DNA from 3 places in the Lysinibacillus sp. G1-3 genome. Region 2 is predicted to be linked to each of the others. Evidence: riboswitches for the same ligand, from Rfam matches in the RefSeq annotation. Region 2 holds a riboswitch; each other region holds the start of a gene.
What was found. A riboswitch is a leader RNA that binds a small molecule or an ion and turns the genes downstream of it on or off. The one in region 2 is predicted to bind lysine.

Region 1 (5,467 bases), on a different contig from region 2:
AGAAGGTAAAAAGCTACGTTATGTAGGCCGTCCTGCAATGAGCTCAACTTCTGAAGGTGATGCAGATTCTCATAAAGCAGCTCAAGCCGCACTTGTAGAAGAAGCAGTTGCTGAGCCTGTAAAGGTTAAATAATCACATATTAAATATTTTTGAGAGCCGGGCTACTTGCTTAGGCAGTAGCCCATTGATGTGCACCAATGCACGTTAATTAAAGGAGGAAATGAAAGTGGCTGAAATTAAAGTCCCTGAATTAGCAGAATCGATTACAGAAGGTAGTATCGCACAGTGGGTAAAAAAAGTGGGCGATCGCGTTGAAAAGGGTGAATTCATCGTTGAACTTGAAACAGACAAAGTAAACGCTGAAATCATTTCTGAAGAAGCAGGAGTTTTAACTCAAATTTTAGCTGAAGAAGGCGATACTGTACTTGTAGGTCAAGTAATCGCAGTTGTAGAAGCTGGCGAAGGTGCAGCACCTGCTCCAGTTGCAGCAGCTCCAGTTGAGGCAGCTCCAGCTCCAGCAGCACCACAAGCAGCACCTGCTCCAGTCGCAGCAGCTCCAGTTGTAGTAGAAACTTCTGGTGAGCGTGTAATCGCGTCTCCAGCAGCACGTAAACTTGCTCGTGAAAAAGGTATTGACCTTGCTGCTGTATCTCCAGTAGATCCACAAGGCCGCGTACGTGTACAAGACGTTGCAGCTCATGGTACAGCTCCAGTTGCAGCACCACAAGCAGCTCCAGCAGCACCTAAAGCAGTAGCAGCTGTTGATGATTCACGTGTGACAATTGAAAAAATGAGCCGTCGTCGCCAAACAATTGCAAAACGCTTACTTGAAGTAAAACAATCTACAGCAATGTTAACAACATTTAACGAAGTAGATATGACAAACGTTATGGCTTTACGTTCTCGTAAAAAAGACCAATTCTTCGAGTCAACTGGCTCTAAACTTGGTTTCATGTCATTCTTCACAAAAGCTGTAGTTGCAGCACTTAAAAAATACCCATATGTGAATGCACAAATCGTTGGTGATGAAATTCACTTAAACAACTTCTTCGATATCGGTGTAGCTGTATCGACAGAAGAAGGATTAGTAGTACCAGTTGTACGTGACGCTGACCGCAAAAACTTTGCAGAAATTGAAGATTCAATTGCAGATCTAGCGAAAAAAGCACGCGACAAAAAATTAGGTTTAGGTGATCTTCAAGGTGGCTCATTCACAATTACAAATGGTGGAGTATTCGGTTCATTAATGTCTACACCTATCATGAATGGTACACAAGCTGGTATCCTTGGTATGCATACTATCAAAAAACGTCCAGTTGAAGTGAATGGTGAAGTTGAAATTCGCCCAATGATGTACTTAGCACTTTCTTACGACCACCGTATTATCGATGGTAAAGATTCTGTAGGCTTCCTTAAAACTGTTAAAGAACTACTTGAAAACCCAGAAGATTTATTATTAAATTCTTAATTCCTGAGTTTCTTAAAACCTTGCGAACTTTGTTTCGCAAGGTTTTTTTCTTGTGTGGAATATTTGAGGAAGAGAAGGTTAAAGTAATCGGAGCGACGGAATGAGGATCCAGAATGACGGATAAAAGGGCTGAAGTGACGGAAAGGAAGTAGAGCGACGGAAAGAAGAGCCGAAGCGACGGATAAAGCAATCGATACGACGGAATGAGGATCCAGAATGACGGATAAAAGGGTCAAAGTGACGGAAAGGAAGTCATGCGACGGAAAGTAGAACCGAAGCGACGGAAAGAAAAGCCGGACCGACGGATAAAAGAGCCGAAGTGACGGTAAGAAAACGAAGCGACAGATAAAGCAATTGATACGACGGAAAGAGGAGCCGGACCGAGACCGATGGATAAGAATCGAATCAATGGGCAGGTTATCCCACCGCTTTCGAAAGCTTCACCAAGTTGCATATAGTATAAAGGCTATTATTTTTACTGATTAACAATTTCTTTTGAATTAATAGAAAGTATGTTAAGTATTAATTATTTGCGGATTTTCTTTAAAAAGGATAAAAAAACCTAATATTGTAATTAGTCAGAAAAGTAACGAAATTATCTTGACGAATAAGTTAGTTTTATAGTAGTATCTTAATAATCAATTAAATATTCAAACCTCACGTTTTTCTATTGTGAGGTAGAGGCGCGGTATTTATTAGTTCATTGTTGAGTACAAGCAAGCGAAGACGCAATGAAGAAGGAACTATCGCCGAAGTGTAAAAGGAGCTCGTACTTTTATGCTGGGCCTGCAGTGAATAAGTGCAGGACTGTCCTAGTGGATTTTTCCAGGTTTACTAGGTTGTGCTATCTCGGAATGATGGAATTATAGTGAGGATTTGGGCAACTGTTGAAAAAGTAAGACCTAAGTTCAGAGCTTAGGCTTTTTTAGTACAGTTGTCTTATTTTTTTACAGAAAAAGGGGGAGTTTTACATGAAAAGAAATTGGTTAGTAGTAATGTTGACCGTAGTGACTGCAATTTTGCTAGCTGCATGTGGTACAAGTGACAAGAAGGAGCCGTCGTCATCTAGTAATGAGGGGGCCAATACGAACAACGAGGAAGCTGGCGGCGAATTCCGTATCGGAATGGAAGCAAGTTATGCTCCATTTAACTGGACGCAGCAAGGTGATGCAAATGGTGCAGTAAAAATTGCCGATAATGCAGAATATGCAGGCGGTTATGATGTACAAATGGCGAAAAAGATAGCTGAAGGCTTAGGAAAAGAATTGGTTATCGTAAAATTGGAATGGGATGGCTTAGTACCAGCTCTACAATCAAATAAAATCGATGCTATCATTGCAGGTATGTCACCTACTGAGGAACGTAAGCAAACGATCGACTTCACAGAAAACTACTATACGTCTGATTTTGTAATGGTAATTAAAAAAGGTAGTAAATATGAAAAAGCAACATCTATCCAAGATTTCTCTGGTGCAAAAATTACATCACAGTTAAATACATCTAACTACACTGTTATTGATCAAATCAAAGATGTAAAAAAACAAACAGCAATGGATAGCTTCCCAGCAATGCGAGTAGCATTAGAAGCTGGAAAAATTGATGGCTATGTAGCAGAACGTCCAGAAGGTATTTCCGCTGCAGCTGCAAACGATAAATTAACATATGTAAAATTTGAAAAAGGCTTCGATACAGACATTTCAAATACATCGATCGCAGTTGGTTTACGTAAAGGTGATGCAAACCTTGAGAAGATAAATGAAATCTTAAAAGGTATTTCTGAAGATGATCGCCAAAAAATTATGGAAGAAGCCATTCACCAACAACCAGCAGCACAATAATATAATTGCGCGGGCTAGTTACTAGTCCGTGCAATATCATTATATTAGAATCTTACTAAATTATAATAATGTCTTAGCTAATTGATTCATAAGATAAAAGAAACAGGGGCCTTATGAAAATGGTAGATAGCAAAGACGATTGTAACGAATAAGCAACACGACGTTGTTAGGAGGAACATCATGAGTCTTGAATGGATTATTTCTATTGTTGAGAACAACTGGCAAATGTTTTTACGAGGTGCGTATTATACATTACTTATTTCGGTTATTAGTACAATTATTGGTGCACTTATCGGATTTTTTATTGGAATTATGCATACCATCAAAGTTCGTAAAAAGGGAGTAAAATTTTATAGCTTGAAATTCATTAATTTTATACTAACTTGCTATGTCGAATTCTTCCGTGGTACACCAATGATTGTACAAGCAATGGTTGTATTTTTCGGCTTAGATATAGCATTTGGTATTAGTATGCACTTTATTACGGCAGGTATAGTAGTTGTTTCACTAAATACAGGTGCTTATATGGCAGAAATCGTACGAGGTGGAATTGTTTCCATTGATCAAGGGCAGTACGAGGCTGCATCTGCTATAGGTATGAATCATGTTCAAATCATGCTACATGTTGTATTACCACAAGTTGCCCGAAATATATTGCCGGCAACAGGTAACCAATTAATTATGAATATTAAAGATACAGCAGTTTTAAACGTTATTGGAGTTACGGAATTATTTTTCCAAACAAAGTCGATTGCAGGTAATAACTTCCGCTACTTCGAATCCTTCTTTGTAGCATGTGTCCTTTATTTCATCATGACATTCACAGCATCAAGAATTTTACTGTATATAGAAAAACGGCTGGATGGACCAGATGCCTACCAAAAAGAACAGAAAGAAGCAGTATAGGGGGCTAATAAATGACAGTAATTAATATAGAGCATTTAAGTAAATCATTTGGGCGTAACGAAGTGTTAAAGGATGTAAATTTTCAAGTAGAAAAGGGCGAGGTTGTCTGCTTAATCGGTTCTTCAGGTTCAGGTAAATCAACATTACTACGCTGCATTAATTTACTGGAAACACCAAGTGGTGGTCAAATTATATATAAAGGTGAAAATATTTTAGATGAAAAGCATAATATCCAAGAATACCGTACACATTTAGGCATGGTATTCCAGCAATTTAACTTATTCAATAACCATAATGTCCTAAAAAATTGCACAGTTGGTCAAATGAAAGTATTAAAGCGTTCGAAGGCAGAAGCCGAGGAAGTTGCGCTAAAATATTTACAAATTGTTGGTATGGATCAATACGTTAATGCGAAGCCTCGACAGCTATCTGGCGGTCAAAAGCAGCGTGTAGCGATTGCGCGAGCATTGTCAATGAGCCCAGAAGTAATGCTTTTTGATGAACCGACGTCAGCTCTTGATCCAGAAATGGTAGGGGAAGTATTAAAGGTAATGCGTCAGCTAGCGGATTCGGGAAATACGATGTTAATCGTTACACATGAAATGGAATTTGCCAAAGAAGTAGCCGATCGCGTTGTCTTTATGGATAAAGGTGTTATTGTAGAGGAAGGCCCACCAGCTCAGGTTTTAGTAAACCCTCAGCATGAACGGACAAAAGCGTTTTTAAAACGGACATTAAAATAACAAAAAAAATAAGTACAAACGAATTTTATTACTAGTCAATATATAATGTGTAACAATGAAGCTGAACTAAATTTGTTCAGCTTTTATTTGTGATTAAGATATAATCTGGGCCACTCCGATTAACGATCATTCTTCCACTGGTAGCGTCAATTTTATGCAGTTAAGGAGATAGTATTTTGAAAAAATTATGGATTCTATTTACCGTAACTAGTGTTCTATTACTTGGATGTTCGCAAGAAAAAAGCTATAACGTATGGGTTGATTCATAAACACAAAGTCAAGAAATGATTGATTCAGCGATAGAAAGGCTTACTGATGCCGAGGTTGATTTCATTATTGATGAAAATGGTAGTGTTTTAGTAAATGAAAAAGATATGAATAAGGTTTTAATGTGCTGTACTTAAGCTAATGGGATTATTCTTCAAGAGGGATAATGCTTTTTTTTATATAATTATTTTCACTTTATTGAAACGAAAATCACGAAATTCATTCTAATAAGGAGTGATGATAA
Region 2 (5,467 bases):
ATATCTTCTGCCTTTAATAAAAGACCATCTGCCCCTTTACTAATTTTCTTCTTATCCTCGTACCACTGATATTCTTGAATACCTAATGGTTGAAATAAATAACGATTGGCAAATTCTTTTGTTTTCATACTCGTAACTTGCTGCAATATAGCAGATAGTATATGGGAGCAACCCGAGTTATAATTCATATGCGTACCCACTGGATGCACCATCGGACGATTTATTATAAATTTTACTATATCAGAATGAAATACCATAGGAGCAAAACAATTCCATTCTCCGAATTCCGGGAAATCTAATCCTTCTGTCATTGTTAAAAGGTGATATATTGTCATATCCATTTTACGTTTGTCATCTTGTCGTTCGAATAGTTCAGGAAAAAAAGAATGGACAGGTATATGAACAGATTCCAAATATTTACGATCTATTGCAATGCCAAATAGAATTGAAAGAATACCCTTTGTACAAGAATTAATTTTATGAAGTTTCTGTTGTTGTTTCTTGTTTTTATAGTATCGAAATATCGTTTTACCGTGACTATTAATTAAAAAGGTATTTATCTTTTCTTTTTTCAATCTGTTTTGTAAAAATGGATAGTCTATCATCTTTCCCCCTCCTCTGATTATTTGTTCTCACCTATTATGCTTTTACGTACAGCTATTTCTACTGAATGAAGATAAACGATATACGTTTCAACAAATGCCATAACCAAAATTTGGTGATTATTCATTCTAAAACAGTTTACCATATTAAGGTTGGGCACCAAAAATGGAGGGGCGGTCTGAAAAGCTAAAGTCCACTTTTATTTTCTCCAGTAATTTTATCTGAAGATCCTAAAATATAAAAACGGATCAATGATTACTATTATGGGGATGCGGGGTTTTGGGCTTAAAGGATTTAATTTTTCTCTGACAAGATTGTATGTTTGAGCTTGCCAATTCATTTTTCAACTAAAAAAACTGCCCTGCAAGCCATTTTCTATGGCTCACAGGACAGTTTATTATTTATTAATCTACTTTTAAATCACATTGCTCAAGTGGAAGCATTTTTGTTTTATGCTTAATTTTATAGCCAAGCCATAACAGTAAGAACAGTGGAATACCGATATACGAGACAAGGACTCCGTACCAATCTACTGAACCACCCATAAAGGCATTGTAGTTTTGTCCAATAACAACAATCATACAAACCGTAAAGGCAAATAGCGGACCGAATGGGAATAATTTTGCTTTATACGGCAACAATTTCGAATCTAAGCCCTGTACGTCGAACGCTCGACGGAAACGGTAATGGCTAAATGCAATTCCTAGCCAAGCAATGAAGCCTGACATCCCAGATGCATTTAGAAGCCACATGTAGACAACACCATCACCAAAGAATGAAGCTAAAAATGCTAGAGAACCTACAGCTAAAGTCGCCAGTAATGCGTAAATTGGAATACCTCGACGGCTTAGTTTTGCGAAAAATTTAGGTGCATGTCCATCTACCGCTAATTGCCAAAGCATACGAGAAGATGCGTACAGCCCTGAATTCCCTGCTGACAGCATTGCCGTTAGAATAATAGCATTCATCAATGATGCAGCAAAGGCAATTCCTAAACGGTCGAACACCAGTGTAAACGGTGAAACAGCGATATCTTCAGATAGCAAACGTGCGTCTGTAAACGGAATCAACAGACCAATTGCACCGATCGCTAAAATATAGAATAAAAGAATTCGCCAGAAAACCGACTTAACAGCTTTTGGAATATTTTTACCAGGATCATCTGTTTCACCCGCTGTTATTCCAAGTAATTCTGTTCCTTGGAACGAGAATCCCGCAGCTAAGAAAATACCAAATGTAGCAAGGAAACCACCGTGGAATGGTCCATCACTAATAAAGAAATTCGTAAAGCCTACCGGAGCATTTCCTCCTAAAATACCAAATATCATTAAGAAACTGATGATAATAAAAATGATTACAGTTACAACCTTTATCATGGCAAACCAATATTCACTTTCACCATAGCTTTTTACCGATAATAGATTGAACGTTAAAACGACAGCAATAAATAAAACAGTCCAAAGTGCTGAAGAGCTATCTGGGAACCAATATTTCATAATCAATGATACAGCTGAAATTTCTGCCGCAATTGTAATTGCCCAGTTGTACCAATAGTTCCAACCAAGTGCAAAACCTAGAGCTGGATCCACAAATTTTGTAGCATACGTACTAAATGAGCCCGATGATGGCATATAGGCTGCCATTTCGCCTAAGCTCGTCATTAAAAAATAAACCATAATACCGATTAATGCATAAGCAAGAAGCGCACCGCCAGGGCCTGCCTGTGCAATGGCACCACCACTAGCTAAAAACAATCCTGTACCGATTGTACCGCCTAATGAAATCATTGTAATGTGACGGCTTTTTAATTCTTTTTTCAACTTTGGCGCTTTATGGCCGAGCTGATTGACTTTTATTTCACTCACAATTTAGCTTCCTTCCTTTTAAGAGGCGAAAAAAATGCCATCACATGAACGGCAGTGATGGCTAAGAATCCTCTGTTCTTTCAAAATGATAGCTCAACACGTTGTCCAAACGTGACAGTTCTGTTCCTTTCGGAGACAGCCCCAGCATGAGGTTTTCAAGTCCCCTCACACTTCGGCAGTATTTCCTTTCAACTAATATCTTAAATGCTTGTCATTTCCATTAGCATACTCTTAAATACCGCGACCTCTACCTCAATATAAACATGAGGCATATTATTAAATTTATGATGAATATTATTCTAACATATGACATATGGCATTTCAACAACCCGAGTAACATTCTATATTTTGTGAATTTTCAACTATTTTTATTATTGTGATAAAGTGGTATAGTGGTTCAATCATAATTGTTCTAACAGGGGGGATTTATTTGACTACTCGTGAACATAACGATACTTATCCTAGCAGGAAAATTAACTGGAAAGGTACAACCTTATTACTAGTGATCGGCGTAATTTGTATTGCCTCGACATTACGGATGCCACTAACAGTTGTTGGACCTATTATTTCCTTTATCCGAGAAGACCTCGGCATATCCTATGCATTAGCGGGCTTTCTAACAACAATCCCATTGCTAGCTTTTGCAATTATCTCACCTTTTGTACCAATTGTCGCACGTAAAATCGGGCTAGAACTAACATTATTTTTATCGACTATTCTTTTGGCATTAGGGATTGTACTACGCTCCCTCGGCACAACTAGTTTGCTCGTATTTGGCACTGCGCTAATTGGTATAGCCATTTCATTCGGTAACGTACTTATTCCAGGATTACTTAAATTGAAGTTTCCTTATCACGTAGGTTTGCTTATGGCATTTTTCACAATGTCGATGAATTTGACAGCTGGGCTTGGCGCTGGCGTTAGCTATCCTGTTGCCCATTCATCCATTGGCTGGCAAGGTGCTCTGGCAGTCGCACTTGTTCTTGTGGCGTTAACCATTTTAATTTGGATTCCACAGTTGAAATTTAATAAGCCGGAGCCTAATGTTAAAACTACGAAAGAACGTACACCTTTATGGAAATCACCTGTTACTTGGGCAGTAGCGGGAGCTATGGGATTTCAGTCGTTATTATTCTATACAACCGCTGCTTGGATTCCTGAAATATATATAGCACAAGGATTAGCTGCAGATCGTGCAGGATGGATGTTTTCCATCATGCAATTTTCACAAGTCCCAATGGCCTTAGCTGTGCCTATTATTGCTAGTAAAATGACATCTCAACGACCTCTCGTATTCATGTTTACGGCATTTTACTTAATTGGCTTTATCGGACTAGTAATGGAATGGACGAACCTCGCTATACTTTGGATGGTACTACTAGGCTTAGCCGGAGGAGCTTCATTCTCATTAGCGATGATGTTCTTTACATTACGTACCCGTACCGCTTTTGAGGCAGCTGATTTATCAGGTTTTGCACAATCATTAGGATATTTATTAGCCGCAATCGGTCCAATTTTATTTGGTTATTTACATGATATATTTGGTGGCTGGGATATCACTGGTTGGTTATTTGTTGTCGTAGCATTCATACTCTTCTTATGTTCATTTAGAGCTTCTAAAAATGAATATGTAAATTAAAAAAGGTAGCTCATAATCTTATTTCAGCAAGTGTTTGGACACTCGCTGAAATAAAGTTAACGTGAGCTGCCTTTCTCTATTAATAAGGTGGTTTCTGATAAAAATAGTTCGGTGTATTGTAAACATTAACATAAGGCTTGTGATAAATATGGGTTGTAGCTGGTGAAAGAGGTGGAATCAACCATGTCCAATTGCCTGTAACTTCGCGATTTGCTGCTGCTTCTGCTTCCTCAAACAATTTAAATTGTTGTGCAGCTGTATGATGATCTACAATGCTCACACCATCTTCTTTAAAAGAATGTAGAACGGCCATATTCAGCTCAACTAATGCTCGGTCACGCCATAGAGAAGCCTGTTTAGTTGTATCAAGGTTAAAAATTTCTGCTATAGCGGGTAGCATATTATAGCGATCATGATCTGCTAAATTACGTGCCCCAATTTCTGTACCCATATACCAACCATTGAATGGAGCTGCCTCAAAGTCGATACCTGCCATTTGGAAGCGCATGCTCGAAATAATCGGCACTGCATACCATTTTAATCCTAGCTTTTCTACTTGAGAAGATTCTGGGTGGCGAATCGGTACCTCTAGTACATATTCGTCAGGGATTATAAACACTTGTGGCTCTCTATCATCCACCTGTACGACAAGCGGAAGCACATCAAATGCTGTTCTCTCACCCTGCCAGCCAAGTGATTCACATACTTTTGTAAACGCAACGGAATGCAGATCACCAACGATTCCAGATTCCGTTTCATAGCCAGCATAGCGAATTAGCTGATGATTCCATATACGAACTCGCCCTGGTGCAAAAATCGTTATTGTCGGGCGAATTTTCCCATCATTTGTTGCGTATTGAATATGTTTAAGCAAAGCGTTGAAGATATCCTCTTCATGTGAAAGATCACGGGCATCAACAACATGCAGCGATTGCCAAAACAATCGACCAATACATTTATTACTATTACGCCACGCCACTCGTGCACCAAAGATTAGTTCTTCCGTTGTCGGTATATATTGTCCAGTTGTTTTAATATACTGTAATTTATTTTCTAGCCATGTTTTTGACTCGTCTTGCTCTACTTGATAAAGTTCTAAAAATCGTTGTACTTCATGTAAATTCATATCGAACTCCTCCATCTACCCTCATATTAGAGGAATGGAACTATTATCACCACGAAAAAATCTGCAAAAAAACATACATATTTTATATATGAAATACTTTGTTCAATATTTCTTATCATTTTTTGGGACTAGGGAAAAGATAGACACATTCGCTTCAAGTGCTATTATGAGAATTTCAGGGGATTATAAAGGACAAAGCCTTTTTGTATGTAGAAATTGGTTATACAAGAGATA
Region 3 (5,467 bases), on a different contig from region 2:
ATTTAGCTGGTAACGAAAGCTATGTTTCCATAGCCAAACGATTTGGCGTTCAAAATAAAACACAAGTCGAGCGAAGGGAAAAAGTAAAGTTTAAAGAAGGTGAATCCATTGAAGCGTTCAATTGTCTACCATCGCCAAGTTCTGGAGCTAGAGGTGTGAAGAATCTGTTGAAAAGCAACTTATCTAAAGAGCGTAGAGGAAGAAAGTAATTACTATAAATTACAGGTCAGATACTTTAATTACTGTGGGGGAACATCATGTTACCGATCGGTTTACGGAGCGGGAGCAAGAGAGAGCTTGCTAAATAGGGGATTGATTGAATAATTATATTATGTAAACTAGTTGGAAGAATAATTAAAACCAAAAACCCTCTTTAGAAAATAACTTCAATAATCGACATGTTGATGTACTCATTGCAAAACTTTGTAAATTAATAGTGCATGTTGTTATTATGTTGTGAATATAATAGACCAAACGCCACTTGAAATTTAAGCTTTATTAAGGAATTAGGGTGAAACGAAGGAGTGTAAAATTGTCGATTTCAAATCCGCAATACACATTTTTAGAAGTTGATTTTCATAATCCTAATTTAACTCAAGCAGAACTGAAGGTTGAGAATATTTCTGAAGGGGTACGGAAAAATATTGAACTCGTAGAAAATACAAATGTAGCATTGAAAATAATATCACCTAATGTATATATAAATTTAAACTGGTTGATAGGATGGCTATTATGGATACCAGTAGATATTTATTGTGCTACGGCTTTGGTAATAGATAAATTCTTATTATAAGTGAAGACGTTTTTTTACTAATCAAGCAGAAAAGAGGGGTAACCCGATGAATACAATAGATCGTTTACTCTGAATAACCATCAACTGAAAGCTAAAGAACGGTTATCTTAGGTTATTCTTAAGATCGCATGCGAAAGCGAGACAGTGTGTCATGAATGAAAAAAGCAAGTGGTAATCCGCCTGGAATTATTTCCGGGTTATTTGTATTTTTAGAATTTGAAAGAGATGGAGCAAGGTGATGTTTACAGACTAAGAAAAACCCCAATACTCAACTTTTTATAGGTGAATATTGGGAGATCAAAATTAATTTTGATATCACTACTAACGTTTATTTTCATTTTGAATACTACTGAAATCTACTTCCTCAGCGAACTCTTCTCTGTTTTCATTTTTACGTTCTCTGTTAGCATTTTGATTTTGATTCTGCTGTTTTTTGTTGTCTTGTGTTTTATTATTTTTATGTTTATTACTACCCATGATCATCTCACCTCCACTATTAGTGTGAGAGAAAGATGATTTTTTATTCGCATAACTTAAAATTCATTTGAAATATATGTGATGAAACAAAAGATATGAATAAAGTAACATTTTCGGGTTATGTTGTTCATACACTCCGTACATTGCGAGGCTGTTGCTTGATTGGTGTTGGAATTATATTGTGAATCGTTTTTAGGTAATGAAAAATCAAAAGGTGAATAACTAAATACTTATACAATTGTTGATGTATTGTTTGTATTTATTGTAAATAGTTATTGTTTTAAGTGTTTTGATTGTCTTTTTTTGTGGTTATGCGCGATAAATCTTATAAAATATAGTAAATTTTAAAGTTGACATATAAAAAACGCAATAATATAATTGTTTCAAATAATTAAATAATTCTTAATTTTCTGATAGATAGGTAGAGGCGCGGCAGTTAATAATTCCTAATGGAGTCCGAGAAGATGAAGATATTAGATACAAGGAAGTGTCGCCGAAGTATGTGATGAGTTCTCGCCATTATTTACTGGGGCTGTAGCGAATAGTTACAGGACTGTCTTCCTAAACATAAATGTTTAGGAAGTTGTGCTATCTCTGTTTAGACAAACAGTGGGAATTTTAAATGGTCGATTCATTTTAAGTTTCTAGAAATGGGTAGGTCTTTTTTGTGTTAGACAGATTCTTTTGCTCAGAGAGTCTATATTTTATTTGTCAATACATTTTAGAATTAGAGGTATTTTGGGGGGATTTTATGGATAATACATCAACATTATACTATGAATTTTTACCGACTGACGGTCAAAAAATAAACGTGAACCCTGATAAAACAGCATTACTAATAGTAGACATGCAAAATCAGTTTATTAGCCGAGACGGATTAGACGCGCAGGTTGCAAGAGAAAAGGGCATGTTTGATCAGTGGGAATACTTTTTTGATCGTATCGACAATTTAACGATCCCGAACAATAAAAAGCTTTTAGATTTTTTCCGTACTAATAAATTAGAAGTAACATTTGGTCGCATTGCTTGCCATCATAAAGATGGACGAGATCGTTCTCCTGTACAACGCCGGACAGGATGGAACAATATTTTATTGCCAATCGGTGACCCAGGAGCGGAGATGGTGGATGAATTAAAGCCTCTTGATGACGAAATTGTTGTAAATAAAACGACAGATAGCGTATTAAGTGGTACGAATTATGAATTTTTACTGCGTAATATGGGCATTGAAACAGTAGTTTGTACAGGTGTTGTAACAGATCAATGTGTTGCTTCAACAGTTCGAAGTTTAGCTGACGCAGGATTTGAAGTTATTTTAGTTGAAGATGCATGTGCAGCTGCAACGCAACAGCTTCATGATGCAGAAATTATGATTATGAATCAAATTTATTGCCAAGTGATGAGTACAGATGAAGTAATTGATTTAGTAACGGAAGAACTATCAAAACACGAACCAATGAACCTGTGAGAGGAAATGGACTATGAGTCAAACACCAAATGTTCATACACCACAGTTAAAGCGTGTTTTAACATTAAAAGATTTAGTCATTTATGGTATTGCTTTTATGACACCGATTGCGCCAGCTTATATTTATGGCTTTGCAGCAGAGTCTACAGGTGGGATGTTGCCATTAGCCTACTTGATTGCGATGGTTGCAATGATGTTTTCTGCATATAGTTACGGTCGCATGGCTGCTGTTTTTCCGAATGGAGGGTCAACTTACACATATACCCAGCGTGCAATCAATCCGCATTTAGGTTTTTTTGCGGGTTGGGCAATGTTTATGGATTATGTCTTAGTGCCACTCATTGTATTCATGGTAGGTGCTTCATATGCGAATGCATTAATACCATCTGTTCCGTATTGGGTATGGGTGTTATTAATTGCAGGTATTATAACTACAGTCAATATTCTAGGTATTGGCATCGCAGCAAAAACAAATCAAATCCTCGTTATATTTATGGGAATTGTAGTTGTTATTTTTGTGATTTTTTGTGTAAAGACAATTGTCGGTGTGGAAGGTGATACGTCGCTCTTTACTGTTGTCCCGTTTTTCAACGATGAAAAATTCGTTATGTCTGCAATTATTTCTGGTGCAGCAATGGCCTGCTTCTCATTTTTAGGGTTCGATTCGATTACAACACTTTCTGAAGAGGCAGTCAATCCAAAAGAGGATATTTGGAAGGCAGCTATTTTAGCTTGTTTAATCGGAGGACTTATTTTTATTGTGCAAGCATATGTAGCTCAGCTCGTATGGCCTGATGTTACAAACTTTAGTTCAGCTGATACGGCTTTATTTGATGTAGCGGAAAAAGCAGGAGGTGCAGTTCTTGCAACTCTTTATACGGTTGCGATTATTGTATCAACAGTGACAGCTGGTTTAACAGGACAAGCAAGTGCATCTCGTTTAATGTTTAGTATGGGGCGTGATGAGGTACTTTCGAAAAAGTTTTTCACACATTTACATCCAAAATATCAAACACCGGTATACAATATTTTATTGATGTGTGTGATTAGTGTTATAGGAGCGCTGTTTTTATCGGCAAATTTTATAGCAGAATTAATGAACTTTGGAGGCCTGACAGGATTTATGTTTGTCAATTTGTCAGTGATCGTGTATTACGTCTTCCGTAAAAAAGAAATGAAAATAATTCGATACTTATTAATTCCAGGGCTAGGATTTGGTATTTGTCTCTACTTATTTATTAATTTATCACCGATGACATTGAAGGTAGGCTTTATCTGGCTTGCAATCGGTTTTATCTATGCTTTTATTACGACGAAAGGCTTCAAAAAGAAACCACCAACATTTACGGATTTATAAAATACCGAAAGAGCTTAGGGTGAATTTCTACGATAAGTCAGTTATCTAGTATTGGTAATGTTTATCGATATTAGGTAGCTGATTTATTTTTATACAGGAATATCTTATACGAAAGTAAAATACTCGCAGCATAGAAATATCTTCACTTACTGGTATAGGTGTATAACTTGAATTTTTAGCTTGTTGTTTCCATATGTAGCTAAATAGTACCGAGGTAGCTCAATACATGGCAATTTAAAACTTTAACATATAAATGTAGGTGTGTTATGCATAAAAGTAATAAAATTAAAACTGGCCTTGAGGAATTCCTTATAAATATTCAGAATAATATAGCCAGTACTGTATATCAGTATGCTGTAAGGAGAGAACAAAAAAATCACCCATGTCATGAAGAGTGATTTTTGAATATCTATTTAAGGTATAGGTTCATAACAATTTGCTCGCCAATACGTCCCATTCTTCTTTCCCCGTTATCGACAAAGCCAGCTTTTAAATACAAGTTTTGAGCCGGAATATTTTTATGATTAACGACTAAAACGACTTCATTACAATCTTTAAATTTTCTTTTAATAAATTCAGGCAGTGCAAGCATCCCTTTTTTGGCATACCCATTTCCTTGTTGTTTATGGTCAATAGATAATGCAGTAAGCAGCATAGCTTTTGGATTAGTAGAGTACTCTTTTACTCTATCAGTTGCATGCAGGACAAAAAATCCTACAGGAACATGGTCACTCAAAATAACAATCGGATATTGTCCAACCATTTCTATAGAAATCTCTTTTGGAAGGGTAGTAAATTGACTTTGTTCTGCTGGAAGGTCAAAGTCATTCAAACTATCCACAAACTCTTCAGAGAAATGTACTAATTCAATGGTGTTCGTTTTTTGCATAAAATTGCCTCCTTTTTTTATTATTCTAATACCAGAACAAGTGTTCGTCAAGAGACTTGGTTTATAAATGCTTTAATTTGATGGTGAAATATAGTAAGCAATACACATATATATTTAAGGAAATGACAAACAAAATGGGGGAATGAAAAATGTTATTACTTACATATAACGTAGAGGAAAACGAGCTAACAATGTTAAAAGAAGTTTATCAATCGGTAGGGTGGATGAAACATGACGAAAGCATAATAAGAAAAGTTTTCAATGCAAGTACACACAAAGTTTTCGCAGTAAAAGATCATCAAATTATCGGATTTGCGAGAGCTCTTTCAGACGGTGTTTTCAATGCCGTAATTTATGATGTTGTCGTACATAGAGATTATCAAGGAAGAGGAATTGCCAGAACTCTTTTAGATGACATCATTCAGCAATTAGGGGATGTTTCTTGTATTCAGTTAATTGCAACAACTGGAAATGAATCTTTTT

Region 1: it holds a riboswitch for lysine, as region 2 does, so the genes downstream of both, ACVYAD_RS02435 (transporter substrate-binding domain-containing protein) here and ACVYAD_RS19180 (amino acid permease) in region 2, are expected to answer to the same signal.
Region 3: it holds a riboswitch for lysine, as region 2 does, so the genes downstream of both, ACVYAD_RS14390 (cysteine hydrolase family protein) here and ACVYAD_RS19180 (amino acid permease) in region 2, are expected to answer to the same signal.

What each region holds. Positions count from the first base shown of each region.
Region 1 covers NZ_JBWHYQ010000002.1:84,679-90,145, forward strand. Annotated here, with positions in the region: gene ACVYAD_RS02425 (2-oxoglutarate dehydrogenase E1 component) at 1-133, shown strand, start outside; gene odhB (2-oxoglutarate dehydrogenase complex dihydrolipoyllysine-residue succinyltransferase) at 228-1,469, shown strand; lysine riboswitch at 2,140-2,324, shown strand; gene ACVYAD_RS02435 (transporter substrate-binding domain-containing protein) at 2,441-3,307, shown strand; gene ACVYAD_RS02440 (amino acid ABC transporter permease) at 3,488-4,213, shown strand; gene ACVYAD_RS02445 (amino acid ABC transporter ATP-binding protein) at 4,225-4,956, shown strand; gene ACVYAD_RS02450 (hypothetical protein) at 5,467-5,467, shown strand, end outside.
Region 2 covers NZ_JBWHYQ010000018.1:116,181-121,647, forward strand. Annotated here, with positions in the region: gene ACVYAD_RS19175 (serine hydrolase domain-containing protein) at 1-605, opposite strand, end outside; gene ACVYAD_RS19180 (amino acid permease) at 1,008-2,468, opposite strand; lysine riboswitch at 2,550-2,726, opposite strand; gene ACVYAD_RS19185 (CynX/NimT family MFS transporter) at 2,875-4,107, shown strand; gene ACVYAD_RS19190 (nitric oxide synthase oxygenase) at 4,187-5,233, opposite strand.
Region 3 covers NZ_JBWHYQ010000012.1:89,947-95,413, forward strand. Annotated here, with positions in the region: gene ACVYAD_RS14375 (hypothetical protein) at 1-209, shown strand, start outside; gene ACVYAD_RS14380 (hypothetical protein) at 533-793, shown strand; gene ACVYAD_RS14385 (hypothetical protein) at 1,115-1,270, opposite strand; lysine riboswitch at 1,685-1,869, shown strand; gene ACVYAD_RS14390 (cysteine hydrolase family protein) at 2,022-2,738, shown strand; gene ACVYAD_RS14395 (APC family permease) at 2,752-4,095, shown strand; gene ACVYAD_RS14400 (GNAT family N-acetyltransferase) at 4,505-4,984, opposite strand; gene ACVYAD_RS14405 (GNAT family N-acetyltransferase) at 5,134-5,467, shown strand, end outside.